One region of the Pseudomonas sp. NLJ1 genome, then DNA from elsewhere that is predicted to be linked to it. Evidence: riboswitches for the same ligand, from Rfam matches in the RefSeq annotation. Region 1 holds a riboswitch; the other holds the start of a gene.
The links. Region 1 has a riboswitch for thiamine pyrophosphate ahead of R9B85_RS25045 (TenA family protein). Riboswitches for the same ligand answer to the same signal wherever they lie in the genome.
Positions count from the first base shown of each region.

Region 2: linked by a shared signal. The riboswitch ahead of thiC (phosphomethylpyrimidine synthase ThiC) and the one ahead of R9B85_RS25045 (TenA family protein) in region 1 are both predicted to bind thiamine pyrophosphate.

Region 1 is NZ_CP137735.1:5,560,459-5,568,228, forward strand. It holds gene R9B85_RS25040 (Ig-like domain-containing protein) at 1-1,951, opposite strand, end outside; TPP riboswitch at 2,194-2,308, shown strand; gene R9B85_RS25045 (TenA family protein) at 2,387-3,034, shown strand; gene tenA (thiaminase II) at 3,031-3,693, shown strand; gene codA (cytosine deaminase) at 3,991-5,232, shown strand; gene R9B85_RS25060 (DNA-binding protein) at 5,461-6,447, shown strand; gene R9B85_RS25065 (DUF6021 family protein) at 6,503-6,673, shown strand; gene R9B85_RS25070 (hypothetical protein) at 6,781-7,032, opposite strand; gene R9B85_RS25075 (DUF4142 domain-containing protein) at 7,041-7,541, opposite strand; gene R9B85_RS25080 (sensor domain-containing diguanylate cyclase) at 7,694-7,770, shown strand, end outside.
Region 2 is NZ_CP137735.1:2,234,703-2,242,472, reverse strand. It holds gene R9B85_RS10085 (DMT family transporter) at 1-94, opposite strand, end outside; gene R9B85_RS10080 (LysR family transcriptional regulator) at 182-1,072, shown strand; gene waaA (lipid IV(A) 3-deoxy-D-manno-octulosonic acid transferase) at 1,084-2,355, shown strand; gene R9B85_RS10070 (TolC family outer membrane protein) at 2,534-3,970, opposite strand; TPP riboswitch at 4,131-4,237, shown strand; gene thiC (phosphomethylpyrimidine synthase ThiC) at 4,392-6,272, shown strand; gene cytX (putative hydroxymethylpyrimidine transporter CytX) at 6,437-7,720, shown strand; gene R9B85_RS10055 (RsiV family protein) at 7,689-7,770, opposite strand, start outside.

The DNA of each region.
Region 1 (7,770 bases):
GCTCCTCCAGGTTGACGAGGTACAGCTTGTCGCCAACCTTGATGCCATGCTTGGCGAAGTTGATGATGATGTCGTAGCGCTCGGCGATGCCCTGCAACGGCAAGACGCCATTGTTGTCCTGCAGGTTGCCATCACCGTTGAGGTCCATCGTCCCATCGAACGGCACGGTGTGTTCCATGATGTTGCCGTCGTTGGCGATCATGTGGAACGGCACCCGTGCATACGACAGGTTGGAACCGGTCGGGCCTTTGAATTCGCCGCTGTTGCCGGCAATTTCCCGCACTACGGCAAGCTTCAGGTAGCGCGACACCGAGCCATTGAGAATACGGAACCGGTAACTGCGCGCGCGTACCTTGAGCACGGGCCGGTACTGCCAGTTGACCAGGATCTGGTCGCCGAGGAAGCCATCGGTGTTGAATGGGTTGAACCACAGCTGGCCGTTGGCATCCCAGGCCTTGTCGGCGATCACCAGGTTGACGTCGTAGTCGCGGTTGCCCCACGGCATGCCCGAACCGCTGGGGAAGCGCAGATTGACGCCATCCTGCAGCGCCTCGTTGCCACGGTCCAGGGCGCTGTAGTAGTTCATCATCACGGCGTTGCCTTTGTAGACGTTCTGCGCCGTGAAATCCATCATGTGGTCGTGGAACCAGTGGGTGCTCATGGTTTCGCGCCAGTCTCCACGGATCTTGATACTGCCGTTCTGGCAGGTTTTCAGGCCGGGGTTGGCATCATTGACGAACAAGGTTTCGCCCGCCGAGCAAGGGAACGCGGCACGTGGGTCTTCGGCACGGGTATTGATGGTGTCATAGCCGGCCAGTTGCAATGGCCAGCGGTAATCGTAGTACTGCCCCGGGAAGAAGTAGGCGTTTGCATAGCCATCGCTTTCGGCAGGGGAGTGGCCGTTGTGCTCATGGGTCGAAAGGGTATGCAGGCCAAACCCGGCGTTGGCCGAGGGGTCGATCGGCAGCGCGTTGTAATGGCGCATGAGGATCGGTTGGCCATAGCGCGCCATCAGCAGTTTGGGTGGGAAGGTCCCGTCGAAGGTCCATAGCGATTTGTGGTTTTGCAGTGGCATTTTCGGGTGGAAGCGGGTGTCGATGCCCTTGGTGGTGCCCAGCGTGTTCGGGATATCTGAGGTCTGGTAGTACAGGCCGCCCGGGGCAAACTCGCCAACCGCATAGTTGTGCAGTTGCTTGCGGTCACGCAGGCCGAGATTGATGCGCGCACCGGCCTGGGCAGTCTTGAACCCTGCCTGCGGATAGAACTCGTTCCAGCGCTGGTGCGACCAGCCTTTTCCTGGCGGCCGGCCTTCCGCAGGCGAACCGACCGGCTGGCGGTTGAGGAACATCTCGATCTGCGCTTTCCAGGGGTTGCGGTCGAGCACGTTGGAATACTGGGTCGGGAACGGGTACAGGCCCGGCTGTTTGAGGAACGCTTCAAGGGCTGTACCGCTGGGGCCGCTGCGGGCCACCACGTTAGGGTCCTGCGCCGGTGCCGCGCCCAAGGTGGGCACCGGGAAGGTCAGAGCGGGCGGCGGCAGCGTGGGGTCGAGTCTTTCCGTGCCGAACTCCTCGAACAGCAGTAACTGCTGGGTAAATGGCAGCGCCCCGTACAGCGGGCTCGGTTTGCCGTTGGTGGGGTATTTTTCCCCGGTTTGCAGAGCCGGCGGCAGCACGTTGTTTGCGCGTACCGTGTCGCGGTCGCCGTACACTCCATCAGTCAGTTCGAGTGAGCCTCGATTTGCCTCTGGCATGTTGTACAGGTCCAGCAAGGCCTGGGTCGGGTCAGCCGGCTGGTTGGTGTAGGCCGACGGGTCGGTTGGCGGTGGCATGCTGTTGTCGTCAAGTGGAGCTGCCGTAGCCGTGACCAGCCCAAGGCCGAGCATCAACGTGGTGAGGGTGGAAAGCTGGAATGCGTGCCTGGCAGGGTGGATCACGGCGGGTGTTTTCATTGCCTTTTGCCTCGTTCGCGACAGCATGGCTTGCGGCCATCAATGGCTTTTTGCCCGTTTCTGGGGCTGGAGCAATGGGTATGCCAACCCAAACACGAGGAATGTGTTTCTAAACAAATCCTTGTGGCGCCTGATGTGCGCTAAATACCGTAGCGTCAAAAACGGGTGAAGGTCCCCACTAGTGGGTCCCCCATTGCCCACAGATTGGGTGGTGACAGCAGCGGCGCCCTGGGGTATACCTGAGCGCCACCAAGGGGAGCCTGGCAACGGGCTGAGAAACCGCTAAATGCTGCAGCGCGGTGACCCTTCGAACCTGATCCGGATCATGCCGGCGAAGGGATGGGACTTGAAACCTGCCTTTTTGCCGGCCTCACTGCGAGGCCCGTTCATGCCAAATACCGCGGTCTCGCTGTCACCCCCATCAAGGACAGCAACATGACCGAACGTTTCAGCCAGTCCCTGCGCCGCCGCAGCGAGCCGACCTGGTCGGCGGCCGTTGGCCATCGCTTCGTCACCCAATTGTGCGACGGCAGCCTGCCGGACCCGATCATGGTTGACTACCTGGTGCAGGACCACCGCTTCCTCGACAGCTTCCTGACCCTGCTGGGCGCAGCCATCGCCACCGCCGACACCTTCGAGGCGCGCCTGCGCTTCGGTCGTTTTGCCGGGATGATCTGCAGTGACGAGAACACCTACTTCCTGCGCGCCTTCGAGGCCCTTGGGGTCAGTACTGCACAACGCAGCGAGCCGGCTGACACCGTGCCGACCGCCGGTTTCAAGGCGATCATGCGCGAAGCGGCGGCCACCCGGTCCTATGCAGCAGCGCTGGCGGTGCTCAACGTCGCCGAAGGCCTGTATCTGGACTGGGCGCTGAAGGCGCCAAAACCGACGCCGGACAACTTCGTCCACGCCGAATGGATCACCCTGCACGACAACCCGGCATTCCAGGACTTCGTTGCCTTCCTGCAAGCCGAACTCGACCGCGTCGGCCCACAGGATGCCGCGCTGGCGGGGGACTTCTACCAGCGCACCGTGGCACTGGAGCTTGCCTTCTTCGATGCCGTCTACCCGGAGGACAAATGAGCATGGATATCTTCGACCGCCTCAAGGCTGCCGCCACGCGGCAATGGAACAGCTACGTCGACCACGAATTCGTGCGCCAGATGGGCGAGGGTACGCTGAGCGAAGCCGCCTTCCGTACCTATCTGGTACAGGATTACCTGTTCCTCATCCAGTTCGCCCGCGCCTGGGCGCTGGCCGCCTACAAGAGCCGTCGCCCGGCCGACATCCGCGCCGCACAGGCCGGGCTGGCGGCGATTCTGGATGAAACCGAGCTGCACTTGCGGCTGTGTGCACGCTGGGGCCTGACCCAGGCCGATATCGAGGCCGCGCCTGAACACCAGGCCACGGTTGCCTATACCCGCTATGTGCTGGACTGCGGTGCAGCGGGTGACCTGCTGGAGTTGCATGTGGCGTTGGCGCCGTGCGTGATCGGCTATGCCGAGATCGGCCGAACCCTGGCCGAGCGCATCGGCGATTTGAGCAATCACCCGTACCGCGAATGGATCGGCGAATATGCCGGGGAGGGCTACCAAGGTGTTGCAGCGGCGGCGCGCAAGCACCTGGATGAACTGGCGGCACGAAGCATGACCGAGCAGCGGTTCGCCGAGCTGGTGGGGATTTTCGGCCAGGCGTCCAGCCTGGAGGCGGATTTCTGGCAGATGGGGTTGGACGGAGCCTGATTTGCTGCCCTGCATCGGCCCTATCGCCGGCAAGCCAGCTCTCATAGAACTGCACATAACTCATTGAATTAGCAGGGACCCTGTGGGAGCGGCTTTAGCCGCGAACACCGGCGCAGCCGGTGCCATGCACCGCGTTGGACTCTTCGCGGCTAAAGCCGCTCCCACAGGTAAACCACAGCCCTGAGGCCTGCGCAAAACGTGGGAGCTGGCTTGCCGGCGATAGGGCCGGTAGCAAATACCACAAGGCTTGGGCCACTATGCTGGTAGGGCCACTCGCAAAGCCCAGGGAGACGCATCATGAACATCATCAACGCACGCCTGCGCGGCAAGCCTGGCCTGTTCCGCATCGAGCTCAGCGGCGAACGCATCGCCGCCGTTCTGCCCCAGGCAGAAGGGGTGGCAGTGCGCGCTGCCGATGATCTGGACGCGGGGCAGAACCTGGTGGTAGCGCCGTTTATCGAACCGCACATTCACCTGGACGCCACGCTGACCGCCGGCGAGCCGCGGTGGAACATGAGTGGCACCCTGTTCGAAGGGATCGAGTGCTGGGCCGAGCGCAAGGCGATCACCACCCACGACGACATCAAGAACCGCGCGAAAAAGACCATCGGCATGCTGGTGGAGCATGGCATCCAGCACGTGCGCACCCATGTCGATGTCACCGACCCCACCCTGACCGCGCTCAAGGCCATGGCCGAAGTGCGTGACGAAGTGCGCCACCTGCTGGACCTGCAGATCGTCGCCTTTCCCCAGGAGGGTATCGAATCGTACGCGAACGGCCGGGCGCTGATGACCGAGGCGGTGGCCATCGGTGCCGATGTGGTAGGTGGCATCCCGCATTTCGAGAACACTCGCGACCAGGGTGTGTCGTCGGTGAAGTTCCTGATGGACCTGGCCGAGCGTACCGGCTGCCTGGTGGATGTGCATTGCGACGAGACCGACGACCCGCAGTCGCGCTTTCTCGAAGTGTTGGCCGAAGAGGCGCGGGTGCGCGGCATGGGCCCCCGGGTAACAGCCAGCCATACCGTGGCCATGGGCTCGTACGACAATGCCTACTGCTACAAGCTGTTTCGCCTGCTCAAGCAGTCGGGTATCAATTTCGTGTCCTGCCCGACCGAGAGCATTCACCTGCAAGGGCGTTTCGACAACTACCCGAAACGCCGCGGCGTCACCCGCGTGGCCGAGCTCGACCGGGCTGGTATGAACGTGTGCTTTGGCCAGGATTCCATCGTCGACCCTTGGTACCCGCTGGGCAACGGCAACATCCTGCGTGTTCTCGAGGCCGGCCTGCACATCTGTCACATGCTTGGCTACGAAGACCTGCAGCGCTGCCTGGACCTGATCACCGACAACAGCGCCCGCACCCTGAACCTGGGCGAGCGCTACGGCATCGAGGTGGGGCGCCCGGCGAACCTGTTGCTGCTGTCCGCGCCAGACGATTACGAGATGGTGCGCAGCCAGGGGCATGCGCTGGTGTCGGTACGCAGTGGCAAGGTGCTGATGCGTAGAACACCTGCCAGGGTTGAACACTACACCTGACGCTAGCTGCGACAGCGTTTTGCAGCGCCCCGCCGGCTTGAAGCCGAGCGGGGCGCTTTGCTGTCTGGCGTACTGTTTTATCCCCTTGCACAGCCTCCATGACCCACTCACATGCGATAAGCCGTGATTATTCTACCATAGGAAATGTTTGCACGGGCAATTGCTTGTCGCCATAATTGGTATGTAATTACATGGTACATAACACGGTACAAAATCGTAGGAGCAAGCATGGCCCGGGGCGGTATAAACAAGGTTGTAGTGCAGCAGGCGCGTCAGGCGCTGATTGCCCGGGGCGAAAACCCCAGCATCGATGCGATACGTATCGAGCTGGGTAACACCGGCTCCAAGACCACGATTCACCGCTACCTGAAAGAGTTGAACGGCCAGCAGCCTGTGGCCTCCGAGGGCGGCATTGCGCTGAGCGACGTGCTTAGCCGAATGGTCGGGCAACTGGCCACCCAGTTGCAGGACGAGGCCGACCTGAAGATCGAGCAGGCCGAAAGCGCCTTCACTCGGCAGCGCGAACAACTGGAGTCACAACTGGCCATTGCCCAGCAGGCACTGGCTGCGGCGCATCAACAGCATCAGATCGATGTGGCCGCACTGGCCGCCGAATCGGAAAAACTGCTTTCCACCCAAAGCACCCTGCAGGCCGAACAGCTGCGCAGTGCCAGCCTCAACCAGTCGCTGGGCGAGATGCAGGTGCGCCTGGCCGACAAGGACGAGCAGGTCAAGTCACTGGAAGACAAGCACCGTCATGCCCGCGATGCGCTGGAGCACTACCGCAACGCCAGCCGCGAACAACGTGAGCAGGAACAGCGCCGCCACGAAGCGCAGCTGCAACAAGTGCAGGTGGAGGTGCGTCAACTGCAGCAGGGCATGATCGTCAAACAGGACGAGCTGACCCGCCTGCACCGCGACAACGAGCGCTTGCTGGGTGAACATCGCCAGGCCGCCAGCGCCTGCAGGGCGCAGGATGAATTGCTGGAGCAGCGTGATGCGCAGATTCAGGGCTTGCGCACGATCCTGGCCCAGGCGCAGGGTGCCAGCGAGGAAATGCGCCGGCAGCTGGATATGCAGGTACAGAGCCTGGAGACCAGGCGCGAATTGTGCGCGGAACAGGCTCGGCAACTCCAGCGGCTCGAGGAACAACTGAAGGAGCGTGATCAAGCGTTGGTTGAATGCCGCGCTCGGCTAGCTGTGAATGCAGATTAATCAAACTTTTCACCGCCGGTGGTTTCTTCCCTAGACACTCACCGGAGATAGCCTCATGCCCGAACCAGAACAGCCAGGCAAACATCCCCAAGGGCCTCATTCGTCCGAGCAGGCGAACAGAAGCGAGGACTTGGGTTTCGATCCCGATTCACCCGATGTGGAAGATCCACAAGTCGACCCGCAAGGGCCTGCCAAGCCACCGCGGGACGTCGAAAAACACCCATGAAGTTGGCATTGTCGCAAAGGGCCGCGCAGCGGCCCCTGCGATCAAGACGGCATTGCTCGGGGCAGGCTGGCTCGAGCCCTTGGCCAGGCAAGCCCCGCTCACACGACTCAGGGCTCTGCCTGCCTGGCTGCCTCCACGCCCGCAGCCGAGAGTTTGATCGGATAGTTCACGCTGATCTGGTGGTCGCTGCCAACCGCCACGCTGCCATCCTGGATCAAACCGGCCTCCTGCAGCGTTTTCAGCATGCCGGCAACGGCTTTCTCGCCCCGGTAGTTGTCCAGCACCTCCTTGCCCAGCCCTTGGGGGTGTGCGTGCAGCAGGCGAGTCAGCACTTCGGCTTTCAATGCATCGTTACTCATGGCGGGCCTCACTTGCCGTGTTTGGCCTGAAGCGCCTTGGCATGCTCCAGATGCTGTTCGAGCTTGGGCAGGGTTTCACTGGCGAAGGCCTTCAGTTCAGCCTTGTCGGACGATGCCGCTTCCTTCTTGAACAGCTCCACCGCCTTTTCGTGAGCGTCGACCTGGTTGTTGACGTAGGACTTGTCAAACGACTCCTCCCGCCATTCCAGGATCATTTTCTTGACCTTGTCGGTTATGGCCGCTTCGTCAGGTACGGAAATGTCGAGCTTGCGAGCGATGTCGCCAAGCTTCTGGTTGGCTTGCGTGTGGTCGGTGACCATCTGCTGGGCGAAGGTCTTGATTTCGGCATTCTGAGTTTTTTCCAGAGCCAGCTTGCCGGTTACCACTTCGGCAATACCGGCCTCGGTGGCCGCTTCGACGAAGTCATCGGAACTTGCCGCCATCGCGTGTACCGATGCCAAGCCCAATACCATGGAAAAACCGACGCGCTTGATGAAGAGACTGCTCATGCTTCACTCCTTAAACCGTGGCGCGACCTCAGTGTCGCGTACGGTTGAGGGTGAACGGGGGGCAAAGGTTTAATCTTTTTCCTGGCCGGCTGCGTGCAGATGGTGCTCAACTATAGTGAAAGGCGGCGAACGCGGTATGGCTAGGGATTTCAATGTGTGCAGCCAGGAAACAGGATGAAGACGGGCTCTTCGCGCTAACCGGCGAGGGCCGCGCCGTGGCGCTTTTCCG
Region 2 (7,770 bases), 2.3 Mb from region 1:
GCAACGGCGTGCTCAGGCCTTTCACTGCTTTCATGGAAGCGGTGGCGATGACTTCGGCGCAGATGGCGATGGCGAGGTAGGTGTAGGCATTCATGGCGGGACCCTCCGGTGACTGGACGGGCATTCTAGACGTTGCCTGGATGGGGTAAAGTCATTACCTATCACTATTGGAGATAGGCTGATGGCCGAGCAGTGGAACCTTGAACAGTTGCGTACCTTTCTGCGTGTTGCAGAACTGCGCTCGTTCTCTGCCGTGGCCCGTGAGCAGCGCAAGGCCCAGTCGGCGATCAGCAGCGCGATCGCCCTGCTCGAAACCGATCTTGGGGTCACCTTGTTCGAGCGCAGCAGTGGTCGGCAACCCAAGCTGACCGAAAACGGCAGCGCCTTGCTGGAAGATGCTCGCGAACTGTTGCGCCAGTGCGAGCGTCTGGATGGCCGTGCGTTGGCGCTGATGCGTGGGCAGGAGGCCTTGTTGCGGGTCGCCCAGGATGAAGCCATGCCTTATCAGCCGGTCATTGACAGCCTCGACGAACTGGCCAGCCGCTATCCGTTCCTGGAGGTGCAACTGGCCAGCGGCGCCCAGGGTGATGTGGCGCGCAAGCTGGTAGAGCGGCGCGCCGATCTTGGCCTGTTCTTCCACCACGAGAGCATCCCGGCCTCGCTGGAGCGGCGCGCTCTGGGTAGCGTGGAAATGGTCACCGTATGCGCGGTCGGCCACCCGCTCGCCGGCGAAGCCCGGGTCACACGCCAGCAACTGGCGCGCCACCGACAATTACTGATCACCCCGCAGCAAAGCGGCTACCCCGGCGGCGAGGCGATCAGCCCGCAGGTGTGGCGCGCCGACAGCTTCTATGCAATGGCCGAACTGCTGATGCGCGGCCTGGGCTGGGCCTGGCTGCCGCGGCACGTGGTGCAGTACCCGACTTACCAGGCGCACATGGTCGAACTGGACAGCGAGTGGCGGCCACCGGCCTTGGTGGCTGAACTGGCCTGGCGCCGCGACGCGCCACTGGGGCCGGCCGCGCAGTGGCTGGCCGAGCGCTTTGCGGTGCACCTGCGTGCGATCGGGTAAACTCCGCGGCCATGAACAGAACTCTCTATACCTTGTTGTTTCACCTGGGCCTGCCGCTGGTTGCGCTGCGCCTGTACCTGCGCGCGCGCAAGGCGCCAGCCTATGGCCAACGCATCGGCGAGCGCTTTGCCTTCAAGCTGCCGGCCATGCGCCGGGGCGGCATCTGGGTGCACGCGGTGTCGGTGGGCGAGAGCATTGCGGCGGCGCCGATGGTGCGAGCCTTGCTCAAGGCCTACCCGGAATTGCCGATCACGCTTACTTGCATGACCCCGACCGGTTCCGAGCGTATTCGCGCCATGTTCGCCGACGAACCACGCGTGCAGCATTGCTACTTGCCTTACGACCTGCCGTGGGCGGCGGGGCGTTTTCTTGATCGAGTGCAGCCGAAGCTGGGCATCATCATGGAAACCGAGCTGTGGCCCAACCACATTCACCAGTGTGCGAAGCGTGGCATTCCGATAGCGCTGGCCAACGCACGCTTGTCTGAGCGTTCGGCCCGTGGCTATGGGCGCTTTGCCAGGCTGACCCGGCCCATGCTGGCCGAGATGAGCCTGATTGCCGTGCAGACCGAAACCGAGGCCCAGCGCTTCCGTAACCTGGGCGCGCGCCCGGAGTGCGTGCAGGTCACCGGCTCGATCAAGTTCGACCTGAAGGTCGACGAGCAACTGTTGCCGCGCGCCAGGGCATTGCGTGAGCAGTGGGACGCTGCACAGCGTCCGGTGTGGATCGCCGCCAGTACCCACGAAGGTGAAGACGCATTGATCCTGCAGGCGCATCGGCAGTTGCTGCAGGTGCATGGCGATGCCCTGCTGATCCTGGTGCCACGCCACCCCGAGCGATTCGCTGCGGTGTATACGCTGTGCAGCGAACAGTTCACCACCGTGCGCCGCTCTGCCGGCACGCCGGTCGATGGGCAGACGCAGGTATTGGTCGGCGACACCATGGGCGAACTGCTGTTCCTCTATGCCTTGGCCGACATCGCCTTTGTCGGTGGCAGCCTGGTGGCAACCGGCGGGCACAACCCGCTGGAGCCCGCAGCGCTGGCCTTGCCGGTACTGATGGGGCCGCATGTGTTCAACTTCCTCGAAATCAGCGCGATGCTGCGCGAGGCGGGGGCGTTGCAGCAGGTGGACGATGCCGACGGGCTGGCCGAAGCGGTGCGGAGGCTGGTCGAGTTACCGCAGGATGCCCAGCGCATGGGTGATGCGGGCAGGGCGGTGATGCGGGCCAATCAAGGGGCTTTGCAGCGGTTGCTCGATGGGTTGGGCAAACTCATCAGCTGACTTCTAAACAGAGTCAGCAATGGTGCGGTCCTTGTAGGAGCGGCCTTGTGTCGCGAAAGGGCCGCATAGCGGCCCCAGCAATCTGTGCATCACTGCTGATTCTCTGGGGCCGCTCTGTGGCCCTTTCGCGACACAAGGCCGCTCCTACAGCGACCGCGCTCGCCTTGGTCCAGTACTTTCAGGGGCGACGCTCGAAGTTCTTGGCCGCTGCAGCCGCCAGGTCCGGCGGCAGGAAGTCCTTGTCCGGGTTGTAGTCCGGCTTCAGGTACCGCTTGAGGTCCTCAAGGTCCTGCGGGCTCAAGGTGCCGGCCGCCTGCTTCAGACTCAGGTTGTCGAGGATGTAGTCATAGCGGCTGTTGTTGTAGTCGCGCACCGAGGTGTACAGCTGACGCTGGGCGTCGAGCACATCGACGATATTGCGGGTACCCACCTGGTAACCGATCTCGGTGGCTTCCAGCGCGCTCTGGTTGGAAATGATCGACTGCTTGCGCGCCTGCACCTGTTCCACATCGGTGTTCACCGCGCGGTGCAGGTTGCGGGTGTTCTCCACCACCTGGCGGCGCAGGCTTTCCCGCTGCTGTTCGCTCTGGCTCAGGCGCTGGTAGGCCTCGCGCACCTGCGAGCTGGTCAGGCCGCCGCTGTAGATCGGGATGTTCAACTGCAGGCCGATGCTGGTCTGCTCGACGTCGCCGCCATAGCGCGTAACGGGGGCCGGTGCGGGGTTGGTGAAACCGAAGTTGTCGTTGTCACCCTTCTGATACTTGGCCACTGCGTCCAGTGTCGGCGCATGGCCGGCCTTGCGCTGGCGCAAGGTTTCCTCGGCAGCGACCACCGCATGGTTGGTGGCCAGCAGGTTGAGGTTCTGGCGCCCGGCGGTTTCGACCCAGGCCTTGGCGTCGTTGGGCGTAGGGACCTGCACCGGCAGGGTGTGGACCACGCCCTGAATCGACGTGTATTCCCGGTTGGTCAGGGTTACCAGGGCCTCGAAGGCATCCTGTACCTGGCGCTCGGCAATGATCCGGTTGGCCCGCGCCGTGTCGTAGCTTGCCTGGGATTGCAGCACATCGGTCTTGTCGGACAGGCCGACGTCGAAGCGTTCGTTGGACTGGTCCAGTTGGCGCTTGAAGGCAGCTTCCTCGGCCTTGGTCGCCGCCAGGTTGTCCTGGGCGCGGAGCACGGCGAAGTAATTCTGCGCGGTTTGCAGGATCAGGTTCTGTTCGGTCGCCGACAGCTCCAGCGCCGCCTGTTCGTTGACCGCTTCGGCCGCCTGCAACTGGAACCAGCGGTCGGCGCGGAAGATAGGTTGCGCCAGGGTAGCGCTCCAGGTATTGCCGCTGCGGTTGCTGGTGGCCGAGGGTTCGTCCAGCTTGGTGCGGGTGTTCAGCATCTCGGCACCGGCCGACAGGTTAGGCAACAACCCGGCGCGAGCCTGTGGCACCACTTCGCGGCGTGCGCCGTAATCGGCGCGGGCCGCAGCCAGGTCAGCGTTGTTGTCGACCGCTTCCTGGTAGACGCTGACCAGGTCGGTCTTGACTGTTTGGGGCACGTCCGCTGCCCAGACCACTCCGTTGGACGCACAAGACACGGCTATCGCCAGTGAAAGTTTGCGCAGCATAGAGGCAATCCTTGTACGAAATTTAATTACTGAACTGTTGAGTATCGAGCGACGGGCCAGTGTAGTGCCATGCGCACCCGGCAACAATCGCTCGGGGTGCCTTTCATCATCCGCGCATTTACCCGCTTGGCTTCACCGACCACTCCAGTCTAGACTGCGCATGTTCTTGTCGGGGTGCCTTGAAGCAAAGGCTGAGATCGCAAAGTTGCGGATCCCGTTGAACCTGATCAGGTTAGCGCCTGCGTAGGGAACAAGATTGCTCGCCTTCCCGGGGAGCCTCTTGTGCCAGGTCCGGGAATGTCACAGCTGCATGCAGCTTCAGGCACCCCCATATCCGGCACTGCACCCATGAAGGGTGCGTCCGCGCCTTTCAGGTTCACCCCGACATTCCACTGCTAGGAAGCCGTCTGGAGAGCCTGTGATGACCAAACAAGAAAAAGCGATCAACCTAAGCGAATCGGCACAAGTCGATCAGCAGTCCGTGCAACCGTTCCCGCGTTCGCGCAAGGTGTATGTCGAAGGCTCGCGCCCGGACATCCGGGTCCCCATGCGTGAAATCAGCCTGGACGACACCCCGACCGACTTCGGTGGCGAGTCCAATGCCCCGGTGCTGGTCTACGATACTTCCGGCCCGTACACCGACCCTAACGTTGTCATCGATGTGCGCAAGGGCCTGGCCGACGTGCGTTCGGCGTGGATCGAGGCGCGTGGTGACACCGAGCGGCTGGCCGGCCTGAGCTCCGACTTCGGCCAGCAGCGCCTTAACGATGCCGAACTGGCCAAGCTGCGTTTCGCCCACGTACGCAACCCGCGCCGTGCCAAGGCTGGCGCAAATGTCTCGCAGATGCACTACGCCCGCCAGGGCATCATCACCGCCGAGATGGAGTACGTGGCCATCCGTGAAAACATGAAGCTGCAAGAGGCACGCGCCGCCGGCCTGCTCGACGAGCAGCACGCCGGCCACAGCTTCGGCGCCAACATCCCGAAAGAAATCACCCCCGAGTTCGTGCGCCAGGAAATCGCCCGTGGCCGCGCGATCATCCCTGCCAACATCAACCACCCGGAAGTGGAGCCGATGATCATCGGCCGCAACTTCCTGGTGAAGATCAACGGCAACATCGGCAACAGCGCCCTGGGTTCCTCGATCGAGGAAGAAGTGGCCAAGCTGACCTGGGGCATCCGCTGGGGTTCGGACACGGTCATGGACCTGTCCACCGGCAAGCACATTCATGAAACCCGCGAGTGGATCATCCGCAACTCGCCGGTGCCGATTGGTACCGTGCCGATCTACCAGGCGCTGGAAAAGGTCAACGGCGTGGCCGAGGACCTGACCTGGGAGCTGTTCCGCGACACCCTGATCGAGCAGGCCGAGCAGGGCGTGGACTACTTCACCATCCACGCCGGCGTACTGCTGCGCTATGTGCCACTGACCGCCAAGCGTGTTACCGGTATCGTCAGCCGTGGTGGCTCGATCATGGCCAAGTGGTGCCTGGCCCACCACAAGGAAAACTTCCTGTACACCCACTTCGACGAAATCTGCGAAATCATGAAGGCCTACGACGTCAGCTTCTCGCTGGGCGATGGCCTGCGCCCCGGCTCGATTGCCGACGCCAACGATGCCGCACAATTCGGTGAACTGGAAACCCTCGGCGAGCTGACCAAGATCGCCTGGAAGCATGATGTGCAGTGCATGATCGAAGGCCCGGGCCACGTGCCGATGCAGCTGATCAAGGAGAACATGGACAAGCAGCTGGAATGCTGCGACGAGGCGCCGTTCTACACCCTTGGCCCGCTGACCACCGATATCGCCCCTGGCTACGACCACATCACCTCGGGCATTGGTGCAGCGATGATCGGCTGGTTCGGTTGCGCCATGCTCTGCTATGTCACGCCCAAGGAGCACCTGGGCCTGCCGAACAAGGATGACGTGAAGACCGGCATCATCACCTACAAGATCGCCGCGCATGCCGCCGACCTTGCCAAGGGCCACCCGGGTGCACAGATTCGTGACAACGCCTTGTCCAAGGCGCGCTTCGAATTCCGTTGGGAAGACCAGTTCAACCTCGGCCTGGACCCGGACACTGCTCGCGCCTACCACGACGAAACCCTGCCGAAGGAATCGGCCAAGGTCGCGCATTTCTGCTCGATGTGCGGGCCGAAGTTCTGCTCGATGAAGATTACCCAGGAAGTGCGTGAGTACGCGGCCAAGATCGAAACCGTGGATGTGACGGTCGAGCAAGGCATGCGCGAGCAGGCCGAGCGGTTCCGCCAGGAAGGCAGCCAGCTGTACCACAAGGTGTAACTGACTTTACATCTGCATTGAACCGGCTGGCCTCTTCGCGGGTAAACCCGCTCCCACAGGTATCCCACTGCCTTGAGCATTGTGCGGTCCCTGTGGGAGCGGGTTTACCCGCGAAGAGGCCAGTCGGTTCAGCACATACCTCAACCCTTTTGGCGATCACAACAATGACCACCCCCAGCCAATTCTCCCCCGACCACCCGGTCCCCATCGCTCAGCGCATCTTCGGCGCCCGCGACCTGTTCTCGCTATGGTTTTCCCTCGGCATCGGCCTGATGGTGCTGCAGGTCGGCGCCATGCTGGCCCCCGGCCTGGGCCTTGCAGGCGCAGTGCTGGCCATTGCCCTTGGCACCGGTGTGGGGGTGCTGCTGCTGGGGGCCGCCGGTGTCATTGGCAGCGACACCGGCCTGTCGGCCATGGGCACGCTTAAACTGAGCCTGGGCGGCCACGGCGCGCGCTTGCCGGCGCTGCTCAACCTGCTGCAACTGGTGGGCTGGGGCGCGTTCGAGATCATCGTCATGCGCGATGCCGCCAGCCTGCTGGGCGCGCGGGCGTTCGGCGAAACCAGTGCCTGGAACAGCCCTGTGCTCTGGACGCTGTGCTTCGGCGCCCTGGCCACCTTGCTCGCGGTCGGTGGGCCGCTGGCGTTCGTGCGCAAGGTGCTGCGCACCTGGGGCATCTGGCTGCTGCTGGGTGCTTGCCTGTGGCTGACCTGGAACCTGTTCGCCAAGGCCGACCTGGCGGCACTGTGGAACCGCGCCGGCGACGGTTCGATGTCGCTGGCCGTTGGCTTCGATATTGCCATTGCCATGCCGCTGTCCTGGTTGCCGCTGATCGCCGACTACTCGCGTTTTGCCCGTAACGGCAAACATGTATTCGGCGGTACGGTACTGGGCTACTTTATCGGCAACACCTGGCTGATGAGCCTGGGCGTGGGCTACACCTTGGCCTTCGCCGGCAGTGGCGAAGCCAACGCCCTGCTGCTGGCCCTGGCGGGCGCTGGCATGGGCATTCCACTGCTGCTGATTCTACTCGACGAGTCGGAAAAGGCATTTGCCGACATTCACTCGGCGGCCGTTTCCACCGGCGTGCTGGTGCGCCTGAAGGTCGAACACCTGGCGCTGGCCATTGGCGTGCTGTGCACGCTGATCGCCCTGCTGGCGCCGCTGGCACAGTACGAGAACTTCCTGCTGCTGATCGGTTCGGTGTTTGCACCGCTGTTCGGTGTGGTCTTGATGGACCACTACGTGATCCGTCGCCGCCGCCTGCCGGCACAGGTACATGGCTTGCACTGGCAGGCATTGCTGGCCTGGGGGGTGGGCGTTACGGCGTACCATGTGATCGCCGCGCAAGCGCCCGATGTGGGGGCGACCCTGCCGGCATTGCTGCTGGCAGGGCTACTGCACGGGCTGCTGAGCTTCAGCCGCGGCCGGGAAACAGTTCGGGCTTGAGCACGCCATTCAGGCGCGGGTAGGGGATCTTCAATTCCACGTGGCCCATG